DNA from 2 places in the Gracilibacillus thailandensis genome. Region 1 is predicted to be linked to the other one. Evidence: riboswitches for the same ligand, from Rfam matches in the RefSeq annotation. Region 1 holds a riboswitch; the other holds the start of a gene.
The links. A riboswitch is a leader RNA that binds a small molecule or an ion and turns the genes downstream of it on or off. The one in region 1 is predicted to bind S-adenosylmethionine.

Region 1 (8,155 bases):
TTGCTCCCTATTCGACAAGGGCAACTGATGAAGCAACTGTCGCGACACCGTTATATTGGAATGAGGTAACAGAAACATTAGACCCAAGAAAGTTTACGATTCACACGATACCAACAAGAATTAAAGAGAAAGGCTGCCCATTTAATTCGATGATTTGACTTTGATCCGCTCAGCTATATTTTTACCTGTGACCCATATATTTACTTTATCATCGATTTCTAACACATCCTTCCCCTCTATTTCTGTTTGATCAGTAATTTCAAGTTCAACTGGTGCATAAGATCGATCGTGGACATCTAATATTGGCGCTATACTAATCGTGTCAGATCTCACTTCTTCAATAAAGTAATGAAAATAATCGGCCTGATCAGCTAGAAATTCATCATTCGAATGGTCTTGATAATCATATTTTTCGATGTCTGATTGACAGGCTATTAAAAATACCAAAACAATTACCATGAAGAACCTTTTTCTTAATATAAACTTATATAATTCCAAATAACATCATCCCAATCAGATTGATGGATACATTCGCACTGATGTGAACTAACCATGATGGCAATATACTGTCTGCCTTCTCATCTAATTTATTAAATAGATAACCGGCAACAAATAAACTGAACAGGATGAGGACAAATAAGTAAATAGAAAACCAATCCGTCATCATCGCAATATGATAAAGTGCAAACGTACCAGCACTAAAAAGGTAAGCTACCCATCTTTTTGTCATTTTTAATAAAGCTAAAAAGGCAAAGCCACGAAAGAAAAATTCTTCTAATAACGAATTAACGAGTGCAATATAGATCGCAACAAAAAGGAAGTTATTTTTATCAACTGCCATGTTATCTTCCAGCATAACAGTCACATTCGAAAAATCAAAGAAGCTACCAATGATCCAATACAACGATAAAATAATGATGGATACACTACTTGCAAGAATAATTGGTAATTTTAAATATTTCTTTTTAGAAGAAAATAAATCTTTAAAAGATAAATGGACAACAAATCGAATATATAAGTATGGAATGAACAAGAAAAGCAACAGCTTACATATCGATTTAACTAAATAGTTAGGAGCAATATATAGTTCGATCACTGCCATCGCAAGACAAGCAATAACAACGAACAACATTAATCGTTTCATTTACCGACACCCTTTACTTTAATTAGTGTCATCTGACTCTGATTAAAGATTCTCACATCTATTACACTCGTACCAAGACCACTATCGATGTATAATTGTTGATGTTTATTTAAATCAAATAATCCTTGATCATATTTCGGAAAAAAACCTTGCCCTGGAGCAACAACTGCTCCAATGATAGGTAAGCGAATTTGACCTCCATGGGTATGACCACTTAATACTAAATCAATCGCCTCTGGATACTTTGAACGTGATAAATCAGGAGCGTGTGATAACAGGATCGTCACATCCTCCTCATGCACCCCTAACATAGCAGTTTCCATATCATCATGATTAGTTGATGGGTCACCTACACCTATCAACTGAAAAGAAACCCCTGCCAGTTCAATGACACGGTTTTGATTATCTAGTAGATGAATTCCTTTGTCGGCAAGGCCTTGAATAAATGATTCTCGCAACGGATTTTCCCATTCATGGTTACCAGTTACAAAATAGACGTTGGAATTAATCATAGTTAATTTGTCCGCAAAGTCCAAGACAAACTGTAAATCATCCGTTTTCCTGTCAATTAAATCACCTGTCATAACGATAACATCTACATCTACTTGTTTGATTTCATCTAATAATTTCTTATTATTGTCACCGAACTGTTTATTATGTAAATCCGTTAATTGTAATATAGTAAAAGATTGATCCTTATCCAATTTTGAAGTAGCTATCTCCAGTTTCTCAACCTTGAATAAATTTGTATCATAGTATATTTTCACACCGCCACTTATAACAATAACCAGCATAAATATCAATAAAAACATGCGACCACGCCTCATCTAACAACCTCTTTTTATATGGATAATGTATTGTCATTTTAACATAAATGGATAGAAATGTACGTGTGTAGTCGACATAGTTTCCCACAGCATACTTGACATTTGTACATCTCTCTTTATTTCTATTTTATGTTACTTAAACCTAATAACCTGTTACAGAAAAAAAGAACCTTCATTGCCATTCATGCAACAAAGGTTCCTTGTGATTGCTTACCTAATTCAATTGAATTCAACCGATAACAAGAGATAATTCTTTAACCCCAGATTTCTTTTGTAATTTGTACAATGTGTTGGAGTTTGTTCCATTGGTCTTGTTCGGTTAGTTTGTTTCCATGGTGAGTAGATGCAAAGCCACATTGTGGACTTAAACATAATTGCTCAAGTGGTACGTATTTTGCGGCTTCTTCCACTCGTGCTTTAATTTGTTCTTTGTCTTCCAACTCTCCATTCTTTGATGTAATTAATCCTAGCACAACACGTGCGCCATTATTTGGGATATGTTCTAACGGTTTGAATCCACCTGAGCGTTCATCATCATATTCAAGGAAGAAACCGTCTACTTTTTCCTTAGCGAATAGGGTTGGAGCGATTAAATCATAGCTTCCTTCAAAAGCCCAATTGGAGCGATAGTTTCCTCGGCATAAATGGGTAGTGACAACAAGATCACTTGGTTTATCTTCTAAAACGCCATTGACTACTCTTAATGCCAGATCAATTAAAAATTCCCGTGAAAACTCACCATCATTAAATGGAATATCAGGTGAAGACAATCCTGCTATATAAACGTCATCAAACTGTAAATAACGCACACCAGCATTATAAAATGCTTTAATTGCATCACGGTATGCTTGAATAACATCTCTGGCATATTCCTCAATATCCGGGTAAATGCTAACATCACGAATTCCTTCGTTGAAAAGCTGATTAGGACTTGGAATGGTTTGTTTTGCCACCGCTCGACCATCTACTAATGCATTAAACTCTTTAAAATCTTGGATAAATGGATGATCAGGATTAAATGAGATTTTACCTGTATTTCGAATATTATAGCGTTCTGTTTCTTCATTCCCATGAAATATATAACCTACTTCAGGTACATATCCTTCAATGCCATTTAAATGCTCTAAAAAGTCTGTGTGCCAGAAACGACGGCGGAATTCTCCGTCTGAAACAAGACTCAATCCCACTTCAATCTGTTTATCAATGATATGAGCTATTTCTTTGTTTTCCACATTACGTAACTGTGCACTTGTAATATTACCTTCCTCAAAATCCTTTCTCGCTTTCAGTAAATTCTCCGGGCGTAATAAGCTCCCCACATGATCTGCTCGAAATGGTGCTGTTACTGTTTTTGTTGTCATACTACCTCTCCTTATAATGAAAATGAATTTGGTCAGCATATCTTACCCAGTAAAAAAAGACCTTCTAAGAAGAAGGCCTTTATCATGAACGAAAGTCAATCTTCTTATCTATTGGAATTAGCACCGTGTCAAAAATGACTGGTTGCTGAGACATCATAAGGCCAAATCCCTCCGTCTCTCTGGATAAGAATATATGCAATTTTTACCATACATACATCATACAATATGCTGTTGGAAAATACAACCCTATTTTTTTGAAAATGTATAACACAATTGTTAATCATAGTTATAAATTTATAGCTAACATTCAAGAAACAAAGAAAAAGAGATGCAACATATATTGCATCCCTTCTAAATTATTTAATTTAATTGTGTTCTATTTCTGACATATAATATCGTTCCAATGATTAGCAATATGATACTCAATGCCATAATTTGGAATATATTTGTTGCTGTATTTGGGAGATTAATGTTATCATTACTTGCTATTGGTGATTGTTTATCACTATTCTTGACCTCTTGTTTACTTCTTTGGTCTTCTGCTTCTTGTACGTTATTCCTCTCAGAATTTTGATTATTATTGTTGTCGTTTTTATCAAAACCAGAAGTAGAATCCGAATCAGTATTAGAGTCTGGATGCTTCTCAGGTTTATTTTTATCCTTGTCCTTTTTTTTGTCTTTGTCCTTATTCTTGTCTTTGTCCTTATCCTTGTCTTTATCTTTGCCATTACCTGATGTATCATCTTCCCCTTTGACAAAAGACCAGATAGGTGAGCGAGTCTCACCTGTATAGTTATCAGTCACTGTAGCATACCAGAAATACCGTTCTCCTTTAGTAAGGCCCTCCCATGTAACTTTTGCAGTATCTCCGCTCACGACATTATCTACCTTGCCTATTTCATTATCAGTATAAACATTCACTACAAAACTATCCGTCGCAACTCGCTTTTCTTTAGCTGTTAAATCTAAATCAATAGTGAATTCATCTTTATTTGGGTATTCATCCGTATCATAATAATTATAATCATCCATATATGGTGAATAGGTGTTCACATATATTTGATTATTATCTGTATCAAAATGTAACAAACGCATATACCCTTGTCCACCTTCAGGTCCTGCTTGATAGTCTGCTAACATTTGATATACTTTACGATCAGGGTTACCATCCCCATCGTCATCGATTTCATCCACTAATGTCTGTGCTTCATGATAATGACCAGATAAAACAGCTACAACATTTTCATTTGGAAGCACTACTTCTTGATATAGTTTTTCGCCTAATGGATGACGTGTTCCTGTTGCCTGTAAATACTCGTGGAAGGTTAAGATCGCTGTACGGTCTGGATGTTGACTCAATACTTCATTCATCCATGCGATACCTTCATCATCAATACCCCAACCTAAATAAAGCATAATATAGTCGTTGCCATCAACAGATATTAAGTCATAGTGACCACGGTTATTTTGATATGAACCACCATAATAAGGCTTATCTTGAAAACGATCTTCTCCGAAATATTTATAATATTCGGTATAGTCTTCAGTCTTTTGGAGTACGTCGTGGTTTCCTGCAAGAACTCCATATGGTATGGCTGCATCATCTAATGTTCTCATATATTCATCCGCGTATTCCCATTGGTATGGTTGATCTGCTTCATCTACTAAATCTCCACTATGAAAAACATACTCAATCTTCATTTCTTCTTGCTGCTCTTTAATCCATTCCGTTTGGCGCTCAAAAATGTGGGGATAGCTCTCAGAATAATATTGTGTATCTGACATCCAAACAAACGTATAGTCATAGTCATCCCGATCAGCAGGTATTTCATCTTGAATCATTACTTGAATTTGATGTTCATTACTATATGAAGCAACTTCGACATCGCCTTTCAGTGTAAAATCCTCTTCACCGGCAATTTGATAATCGACAATGTCCCACTTAGAAGACTCCACATTCCATGCATACATCGTTACTTTTCTACCTTCTAGAGAATTACCGTTCCATTCTAATTCAACCAAATCATTCTCATCGACTGTATCATCAAGTGTTACGTCAAAACGGTGATATGGAAATTCTGTTGTTGCATCATGTACCAAATACTCACCATCTTTTTCAGCTACTAGTGAAATGTCCTGTTCTTCCAGCAATGTTGAGCTATCTATTTCATTTGTGTTTGGTGGTTCCACAGCTGAAGCACCTTGATAAGATACCACGGCCTCTGTATCAGAGGGTTTATACTGGAACCCTTGATAGAAACCAACATCCATCTTGTCTCCCATCGGATCATTAACACGGACCTTTAAAGTTGGATCACCGTCTTGAACATTTGATAGATTTTCCGGTACCTCTGGATTCTCTTCAACTGTATAAAAAGTAATTTCTTCTGTCCCTTTGTTACCAATTTGATCTGTAGCCGTAATGCTTAACGTATGCTCTCCATTCGCAAGCTCACCTGACGAAGTTTCAAAAGGCAAATCTATCTCCTCTCCATCAAGTTTTGCTTGGTAAGTATCCACGCCAGCTACGTCATCATCAATCTCTGCATCAATTATAAAGGTACCTTTGTATGTTTCTTCATTAGCAACTGTAGCTTCAATATTTGGAGCTGTGTTATCTACAAGTACTTGTTCTTGAATGGTCTCTTTTGAATCGGTTACTTTTACTGTGTGTTCACCATCTGTTACTTCTGTTGTATCCCATTCATAGGCAATAGATTGTGCATGATCTTCCGAAATAGTAAATGTAAAGTCCTCCGCAATCCGGTGTGTGCCATCATCCCCCATGTCTAATACATTCTCAGGATCTGAATGATTAGGATCTGTTAGAATCGTACCATCAGCCAATACGAGACGTACATTGCGTAAATTATAGTCATCACGATTCTCACCCGGGTCACCTTCCCATGGTGTAGCTTTGTTTCCGGCACGTATCGTAATCGTGTTTTCCCCGATTTCCAAATAGTTAGGATCTATCGGAACTGTGATCGTCTCCCATTGCGCTATCCAATCATCAAATATATGAATGATCTCATCACCAATTGTTACACCATTTTGGAAATAGGTATTAATTCCGCTTACTTCAAAAGCGAAGTATGCTTCATGTTCTATTGCTTGATAACTTGTGGGCACTTGATTTCCATCAATAACCATATTCATATCTGCAGGTTGATCGATATTGGATGTACCTTTTAGCACAAATGTTTCCTTTAATACTTGACCTTCTTCGACATTTAAGCGTAAAGGACTATGATCCAAATTACTTTCAATCGTTACTGTCTCTGGATTAGTAGTTGTTGTATTTTCACCGTCTGAAGCTTCAAAATAATATTCGACCTCTGTATTGCCAATCATTTCAGGAGCATAAATGCGATACGTAAATACTCCTTCCTCTTCTCCCTCTTCAATCAATGCTTTCTTATAATCTTCATTAGCATTTGTACGGTAGTAGATCGCAACTGTTTTTAATTCTTCTTGATCACTTGCTTCTGCTGTAACATCTAAGTCATCTGTCTGGTTAATAGTCTCAACGCCTGTGATATCTTCAACAACAGGTGGCGTTTGATCTTGTTCTACTTGAACAGGATCTATTGGTACCTGATAATCTTCCACAACACCAGGTGTAGCATCAATCGTTCCCGCACTTACTTTCTCCATGATATTCGAATCATCTGCTGGATATTTATAGACAATACCTTTATTCGGGGCAGTATCATCTGTTGTATCCAAATCATTATAATAAGCAATCGAATATTCGTGGCCAATATTGGAAGCAATAATTAATCCACGCATACTGCCATTTGCCATTCCAGCAGATTCTATTCTTACGATATTTTCATTTTCGATCAAATCAGATCCATAATTAGCATTAAAGTCTGCTACAGTTTGATCATTATTCTGTCCATTAATAATCCAAAACACCAATGTTTCACCTGCAGGAATCACGACGTCATCTGGAATAGATGGCCAAATCACATCACTTGCTGGATCATTGCCGTAGCGGTACTGCATTTTGTAGTGTTCAAAAGGGATATCTTGATTGGTATTATTATAAATTTCAATAAATTCATAACCATCAGCAGTACCTACATTTGTAGAATCAGGCACAATTTCCGTTACTAATAAAGGAGGCAAGCTTTGCGTATCTACTTCATCTTGTGAAACGGAAATGGTGAATTCTTCTGTTCTTTCTGTATTAATACCATCTGTTGCTTCGATATAATAAGTCAAGTCAGATTCCACATAAATTCCTGGAATTTCAACCTTATATTTATCTGGTTCCTGTGAATCTGATACCATAGATAAACTACGATATTCAGAGTCTTCATTTTTTACAAAAAGGGTTACATCGGGGATTGCTAGATTGTCAGTCACTTCAGCTTCAATTGTGACAGATGAAAAAGCTTCTGCACCAGTTACTGCTTCATGTGTTATGACTGGAGCAGTAGTATCTTCTTCTGGTTCTTCGATTTTTACAACTTCAGACGGAACTTGCTCGTAGGAAATCGTTCCTGGAGTAGGATCTGCCAACGTTTCTAGTTTAGTCATTTGTGTTCCTTCATATGGGTATTTGTATTGAATGACACCACCATTATTATCATTATCTGCTCCATCATAATCTGCATAAATAACTTCTTCTTGTGATGCATCTCTTAAGATTAAAGCTCGGTTTCCTCCATTTGCAAACCCAGGAAATGTCGTATCGGTTACTTCTACCACTTGCTCACTTGTTAGATTAGTCGAGAAATGGTTATTAAAATCTTCTAATGAATAATTCCCATTGTTATACCAGAAAACGAGAGTTTCCTGTGATTCAATATCTA
Region 2 (8,155 bases), on a different contig from region 1:
ATGCTCCTCTTCCACGGATAGCATTTAGCAAAGCTGATTGTATCGATTCATCTTCCTGACTAAAACAAAATTGTTCCATCATGTCATACTCATCTATTTCAGATTGTGATGGAAGTGAAGCATATTTATCTTCATATTCCAACATATCGATGGCAGTATTAACCTCTTGTTGTTCCCAATCAGCAAGATGATCAAAATCATCTCCATCTTCTGCCGTTCTTAATGCACTCCTTGAAACGAATACAACTTCACTTGTTTCTTTATTTAAAAATGAATTAAATTCTTCTGATTGCATCTCCATTCCATCTATAATCGCACTTAATTTTACCTTTGGACTCATTTTAGTCGCTCCTTTCCTATTATGAAACACTTAATAAAAGGGGCACTAGCCCATAACTGACAACAGCCCCATTAAAGTATGATAGATTTACTGTGCAAATACCAAACTTAAATGGCGATGTAATTGAAGATAATACCTCTTGATGCAATCTAGCAGGTGCTGCTTGTAAGTAATATACACCAGCAATAATCTCGATTCGTTCATCCTCAAGCCATGACAAATAATCAGCATACATAAATATACGTCCTTTAGTTGGTAATGACAATCCAAATCATTTATGTTTATTATATCATCTGATGATCAGCAAGTTAAAAGGTTTTAAAAGCAAATCCTAGTTTAAAGAATACCTTTATTTTTGATGATTATTGCTTCCCATACCCACGAAAAAAGAATACCAATCACACGATGTAATTTGGTATTCCTTTTCATAAGTTAGTCTCCATTTGGACTTCCAAAAATTAGAGAAGTCTATTTCAACAGTCCATTAAAAAGTATCTAATTGATCTAGATTATTTGCTTTAATACCATCAGGTTCACTACGGATAATGTCTCTACCATATTTATGAAAAACATCGACGTGCTCCAATTTTCCTGCTTTTGCTTCATCAATTGCGGTCACGTAGTCTAACTCTCTGCCGCTATTCGTTTTAAATGCAATAATATCGCCATCATCATTTTTTCGAACAGCAACAATTTGTTCTTTTCCATCCTCTCCAGATGCTGAGACTTCCTGCTGAGCTTGTTCCTCACCCTGTTGTTTATAATCTTGGTATATCTTCTCAAATTCTTGATTATCCATATTCTATACCTCCTAAACATACATGTAGTTTGTAACGAAGGCGAAATTTTTATGTGTGATCACTCCCCAGCTTATGGAGGCACATAATCGATTTAATTTATCACAAAATAATGGTACAAGTTGACGTATATAGTAATCAAGATTACTCTGAATAAAGACATACGAATTGAAGCAATAAAAGGAGCATTAATAATGAATAAAACACAATCATTAAATGAAGTATTACCTGACCTGAAACCGTTTCTTCAAACCGCTTGGGATAAATCCGGGTTCGAAAAGCTAACAGCCATTCAACTGCATACGGCCCGTTTTATAATCGACGGAAAAGATATCATTGCTGAGTCACCAACAGGCAGCGGTAAAACGCTAGCTTACCTTTTACCACTTATGCAACAAATCGACCCAACTCAAAGAAATACGCAAGTTGTCATCTTAGCCTCATCCCATGAACTAGTGATGCAAATAAAACAAGAAGTTCAGAAGTGGTCAAGGGATAGTGGAATTGGAAGTGCAACACTGATTGGAGGAGCAAACGTAAAGCGACAATTTGAAAAATTGAAAAAGAAACCGCAAATCGTAATTGGAACACCAGGAAGAATCAACGAACTAATTAACCAGAAAAAATTAAAGATGCATCAAGTAAAAACGATTGTATTGGATGAAGCAGATCAACTGTTAATCCCCGAACATATAGCTACTATCGAAAAAATTGTGAAAAGTACCTTAAGTGATCGACAAATGCTTGTCTTTTCGGCAACGCTACCTGAGACAGTACAATCAAAGGCAGAAGAACTAATGAACAGTCCTGAAGTAATTCGAGTAGGTAAAGAAGAGGATGATCGACCAAATGTGGAGTATATGTATCTTGTTTGTGAAGCGAGAGATAAGATTGAATCTCTAAGAAGGCTCCTACGTAATCATGACATGAAAGCACTGGTATTCGTCAAAGATATTACAACGCTTTCGGTACTGGCAGAAAAACTAGATTATATGGGCATCCATGCAGGAGTTTTACATAGTGACTCCAAAAAGCAAGAACGAGCTAAAGCAATTAAAGAATTTCGCGAAGGAAAATCTGAACTACTACTAGCTTCAGATGTTGCTGCAAGAGGTTTAGATATCCCTGATATAACCCATGTTATTCATATGGACTTGCCTAAAGAGACAACACAATTTGTTCATCGCTCCGGAAGAACTGGACGGTTGGGATCTAACTCAGGAACCGTTATAGCGATTGTCACCGAGAGTGAGGAGCGACAACTGCAGAAATTTAGTCGCCAGTTGGATCTGACTGTTTCAAAGAAAAGTCTGTTTAAAGGGAAATTTGTTGATTCAGAGTAGATCACATTTTCTTGCAATGCTGTTTGTCACTACCCGAAAAAGGTCAAAATCGACAAAATTCATGTAGTGACAGGCACCAGAAGAAATGAGACTTGACATTGTACCATATTTTGGCGTATTGTAATATTTAAATTAAATACCATAAATTTCTTATCAAGAGAGGTGGAGGGACTGGCCCTTTGAAACCTCGGCAACGGACTATCTGTAAGTACCGTGCCAATTCCAGAAGTGATACGCTTGAAGATAAGAAGGGAGACAGATTGTAGTTGACATTTTGCCCCTTTTCTTATTTAGAAAAGGGGTTTTTGGTTTTTCAAAAAGATAAAATATACAAATAGAATTCATGGTAAGCGTCCTAAGCGTTTTAGCATGTGAAGGAGGAGGAAGAATGACGATAGAAGGCAACCAACTAGAATTGATAGACGCTTTGCAAAAACTAAAAAGTAAGAAATGGATTGACTTAACACACACATTTGGGCCTAGTTCCCCACATTTTTCCGCATTACCAAATGCTGAGATTGACCCATTATTTACGCATAAAGATGGTTTTTTTGTTCAACAATTTTCCTTTCCAGGGCAATATGGAACACATATAGATGCACCTATTCATTTTGTACCGAATCAGCGTTGGCTAGAAGAATTAGATTTAAAAGAGTTAGTGTTACCTCTTGTTGTGATTGATAAATCTAAAGAAGCAGCAGAAAATCATGACTATACCGTAACAGTCGATGATATTAAATTGTTTGAAGAAGAGTATGGACAAATAGAAGAAGGAACATTTGTAGCATTAAGAACAGATTGGAGCAAACGTTGGCCAGATGTTGAGAAATTCGAGAATAAGGATAACGAGGGGAATCCACATGCACCTGGCTGGCGATTAGATGCATTGAAATATCTCTTCCAAGAGAGACAAGTGAAAGCCATTGGTCACGAAACGTTTGATACAGATTCTGCGAAGGATGCAAGAGCAAACGGATCGCTAATTGGCGAATATTATGTACTGGAGCAAGATACATACCAAGTAGAATTATTAACAAATTTAGATAAACTGCCCCCAAAAGGCAGTATCATATTTAATATAGTAGCAAAACCAGAAAAGGCAACTGGGTTTCCAGTGCGCTCTTTTGCAATAATACCTTAAGAAAAAAATAGAGAGGATTGATTAATTATGACAAAAACATTTATTAAAGCACCCTTTAAAGCAGACCATGTGGGGAGTTTATTACGACCAGAAAGCTTAAAAAAAGCAAATGAGAATTTCCAAGCAGGTAAGATATCCTATGATGAGTTACGTGCAGTACAAACAAATGAGATTAAGAGAATTGTAGATAAGCAGATTGAAGTGGGGCTAGAACTAGTAACAGATGGTGAATTTCGTCGTGGATGGTGGCATCTTGATTTTATCGAACACTTGAATGGATTTGAAGGATATGTTCCAGAAAAAGGACTTCAGTTCCACGGTCTGGAGACAGAACCATATGATGTACGAAACATTGGGAAAGTTTCCTTTAATGCAGATCATCCATTCATTAAAGATTTCATTGAATTTAAAGAAATTGTTGGAGACCGTGCAGTAGCGAAACAAACGATACCAAGTCCTAACCAACTGTTCCATGCAGGTATTCGTAATCCAGACATATACCCGAAATTAGAAGATTATACACAAGATGTGATCGATACATACCGTGATGTAGTGAAAGCATTCTATGATGCAGGCTGTCGTTATCTGCAATTTGATGATGTATATATTGCTGGATTAAACGCAGAGCAATTATTTGCTTTTGAGAACTTATCGAGACAAGAACTAATTGATTTATCGTTACATGTTGTCAATAGTGTATTAGAGGATAAACCAGAAGACTTAATTATTACAACACACCTTTGCAGAGGTAACTATCGTTCGACATGGGCATTTGAAGGAAGCTATGCACATATCGCACCGACACTGTTTGCTAAAGAAAAAGTAGATGGTTTCTTCTTAGAATATGATGATGATCGTTCAGGTGACTTCCAACCATTACGTCATATTGCAAAGGAAGACGGACCACGTGTTGTATTAGGATTATTTACATCAAAATTCGGCGAACTCGAGGACAAAGAATTAATTAAAGCACGTGTAGAAGAAGCGAGTCAATTTGTATCGAAAGACAAAATTTGCTTAAGCCCACAATGTGGATTTGCTTCTACGCATCACGGAAATATTTTAACAGAAGAAGAACAATGGAATAAATTAGCGTATGTAGTGAAACTTTCGAAAGAATTACTCGGACAGTAATAAGTATCTTTAATAATAGAATCCCCAAGTGCTCGTTTCGATACAGGTGCTTGGGGATTTTTATTTGCAATTATTTGTTTACTATAGAAAAATTGAAAAATAAATCCTTCGTCAGTCTGACTTTGCAATTTCTACTCTTTTGGCTGGATAGTTGGAATTAGTCTATGTCTAATATTGTTGATTTATATTTTAAGAATCGCAAAGAATGCTTTTAAAACAAGAGATCATTATGGAAGATTATTAGTGATTGGCGGTGCTGCTCTAGTCGTTGCGACGCTCTTTTTCTATGTGTCCAAGCAATAACAATTGACCTTAGCAACTATGACAAAAATAATGACAACGCTTACACAATATGACATTATTCTCAAATTATTCGTGCTATACTTATACTTGTCTTAGGGACATTCTAGAACGATTTAACATCTTAAGATCCCCAACGACTTATATCAAACTGGGGGTGATTAAGTTAGTTTTCTTTTTTTGCAGGCGATAGTCATGTCGTCAAATTGTAATGAAAGGGAAAAAAACAAGGAATTAGAGAGGAGAGGATTGGTAGGTAATGCGTAAAATAATATCAGTGGTGGCTTTCTTAGTTTACTTCATTATGGTATCAGAAATGGTATACAACTTACCCCAGGCTAAGGCGGCGGAGACAGAGCCGGAACCAAACATCACGTGGAGGCAGGTCGACCCTGCTGATGTCAAGATTGGTAGAAGCTATCTCATCGTGTCCGAGCACGGCGCGCTTACTAACGCTCAAGCGACAATCAACACACCAGGCGACGTCACCGGCGACACTCAGGTTGGCATGGTGTCCAAGCCCGTGACGATTGAAGACGGCTTGATCACATCCGAAGTGACGGACGACATGATCTGGCAGTTTGGCCTTGGCGCAAACACTGCGGCGGCATCCGGCGGTCTTGGTGAAGGCCCGGGCTACTATTTATTGAACAACGCTCCCGGCACAGGCGGTGGCACGGAACCCCTGAGAAGGGAATCCAGCTTCAATGCACAGCATGCGCCCCTCAACACGACCGGCGCAGCCAGCAACGGCAACCAGCAGAGCCTGTTGCTGCATGTACTGGATGAAGAAGAAGGCACAGTGTCCCTGTACAATTGGGGCGGGAACAACCAGTGGAACTTTGCCCTGACGAGTACGAAAGACGGCTTCACTGCAAAGAGCAAGGAAGCGAGCACTACGAGCGCGGCTCAACTGCTTGAGCAGATGCAAGAGTCACCGTCATTGCGTCTGTATGAACCGAACGTGAACGTTGGCGTTCAGCACTACGTCATGACGTCATCCGGCGAGAATGGCAGTATAAGTCCGTCCTCCCTGGCAGGCCATGTTTGGGTAAACGATGGCGAAGACGTGACCTTCACGTTCAACCCCGCGTTCGGGTTTGAAGTGGATAAGGTTACGGTTAACGACGAAGAAGTGGCTGTTACAGACAACACATACACAATAAAGAACGTTACCGCAAGCGACACAAGCATCCACGTGACATTCAAGCCTGCTTCAAACGCAACGGATTTACCGTTCACAGTGTATAACGACATATTCTCTGTCGGCAACGTCACTACAGCGGTCATCATCGACCTTGGCGAAGGCAACGCGGCAAACCTTACCGACCTGAGCGCCGACATGTTTACGGCTGCCGCCAGGAACACGAGGCTTGATGGCTCGACCGTGATTTTCGACGGCATGCGCAATATCACCAGAGTATATGTAAACAATGATCCCGAGCCGCTTGGCTATATATCGCCTGCACCAGGATCCGACGACCTCGTAACAGATATGCCCGAGAGCGGACGCTACATCATCGTTGAATTTGAGTTTTGGAATGCCAATGGCTATACATCCGGCGCAATGGTTTCTGGCAACTTGCAAAACGCATTCTCGGCGATGCTCAATTACCGCGTCAACGTGGATCGTGAGATCAAGCTGACAGACGGCACTACCATAATCCCGAGATTCACTCAAGCAGAGGTAGTAAACCCGGCGCTCGACAAGTTTGTTCCTGATAAAACGAACCCGGATGGAACAGGCAACATGGACATCCTGATTTCGATCGACGAATCCTGGGAAGACCTCGGTCCTCTCCCGCTGTTCATCTACAACCATGGCGGCGGCCGCGGCGGCCCTTCGGGGGACTACTTCGCGCCCGTGCAAACTGCGAACGGCGCAGCTGTGCTTTCCAAGCACCAACTGGAGAACCCGGGCAAGTACAACGCACACATCATAGCTACGCAGAACCACTCAAACAATCAGGACAACAATGAGGCTCTTATGGCATACGTGGAGAAACTGGCCGCTGAGGGAAAGGTGGATATGAGCCGTATCTACATGTCCGGCTTCTCTATGGGGAGTATGTACACAATCGGTTTCTATAACCGCAATCCTGAGTTCCTCGCGGCAATCGTTCCGCTTGCAGGAGGCTCCTTACCAACCGTAGAACAGCTTACCGCGAATCCCGAGCTCACAAAAACTGCCATATGGGCGCATACACATAAGGATGATGGTGCTGGTAATGCTTGGACAAACTATTTCTCAACAGGCGCTGGAGCTAGTGGCTTATATTCAGAAGCTAACGTGACGGTTCTGGAAACCAACCAGGCATTTAATTTTCCATACTTCGGCTTTGACTGGACACCGCACGAAACCGAAGCCCAAGTGTTCAGTAACCTTATCGGTCAATCAAACGCAAGCTTCAGGTATGGCCCAGGCCATGAAGAATACGCAGATAAGAATATCTTTGATTGGATGTTCGCACAGTTCAGGGCCGAAAACAGGATTGACGACCTTGAAGAGATTGTTGCAGACCTTGATATTGTTGGTGGCAACAGGAATGCTCTGATGGTAAAACTAAATCAGGCAGAAAGATTTCTGTTGGATGAGAAACATGACAAACCTGAACAAGCCATCAATATGCTAAACGCCTTTATCAAACAGGTCAATGCTTTTGTTAATTCAGGCAAACTGACTGAAGAGCAGGCAATAGAGATGATTTTCGCAGCAGAAGAGACGATCAGATATATAAATAATCTATGATAGACATACAAGGATCCTTTAAGAGGTGATAATCAAATAGGCCGCATAAAATATCTTAAGATTTTATGTGGTCTATTCTTTTGATTCAAACAGGTGTACCATTTAGTGGGAGTGTCGTTCTCCCAAAAGAAAACAAGACTTCTACTGATAAGAAGCCTTGTTTCGATAAAAATATATATTTGGATGAATATACAAGCTACTGTTTACTTAAACTACCACGATACTCTTTTGGTGTCATACCAGTCATTTTCTTAAAAAAGCGTGTGAACGAATGTGCAGTGTGATACCCCACTTTTTCACTTACCTCCCGAACTTTTAAATCACTATGGCTTAGGAGTTCACGAGCCTTTC

Region 2: another riboswitch for S-adenosylmethionine. It lies ahead of GH715_RS10670 (cyclase family protein); the one in region 1 lies ahead of GH715_RS08855 (5-methyltetrahydropteroyltriglutamate--homocysteine S-methyltransferase).

What each region holds. Positions count from the first base shown of each region.
Region 1 covers NZ_WJID01000023.1:45,964-54,118, reverse strand. Annotated here, with positions in the region: gene ligD (DNA ligase D) at 1-158, shown strand, start outside; gene GH715_RS08870 (hypothetical protein) at 142-498, opposite strand; gene GH715_RS08865 (CPBP family intramembrane glutamic endopeptidase) at 485-1,144, opposite strand; gene GH715_RS08860 (metallophosphoesterase) at 1,141-1,971, opposite strand; gene GH715_RS08855 (5-methyltetrahydropteroyltriglutamate--homocysteine S-methyltransferase) at 2,226-3,332, opposite strand; SAM riboswitch class I at 3,434-3,522, opposite strand; gene GH715_RS08850 (lamin tail domain-containing protein) at 3,693-8,155, opposite strand, start outside.
Region 2 covers NZ_WJID01000031.1:26,776-34,930, reverse strand. Annotated here, with positions in the region: gene GH715_RS10690 (UPF0158 family protein) at 1-340, opposite strand, end outside; gene GH715_RS10685 (hypothetical protein) at 360-575, opposite strand; gene GH715_RS10680 (DUF3892 domain-containing protein) at 825-1,139, opposite strand; gene GH715_RS10675 (DEAD/DEAH box helicase) at 1,332-2,480, shown strand; SAM riboswitch class I at 2,628-2,730, shown strand; gene GH715_RS10670 (cyclase family protein) at 2,869-3,621, shown strand; gene GH715_RS10665 (5-methyltetrahydropteroyltriglutamate--homocysteine S-methyltransferase) at 3,649-4,755, shown strand; gene GH715_RS21780 (hypothetical protein) at 4,933-5,058, shown strand; gene GH715_RS10655 (FIMAH domain-containing protein) at 5,315-7,804, shown strand; gene GH715_RS10650 (response regulator transcription factor) at 8,001-8,155, opposite strand, start outside.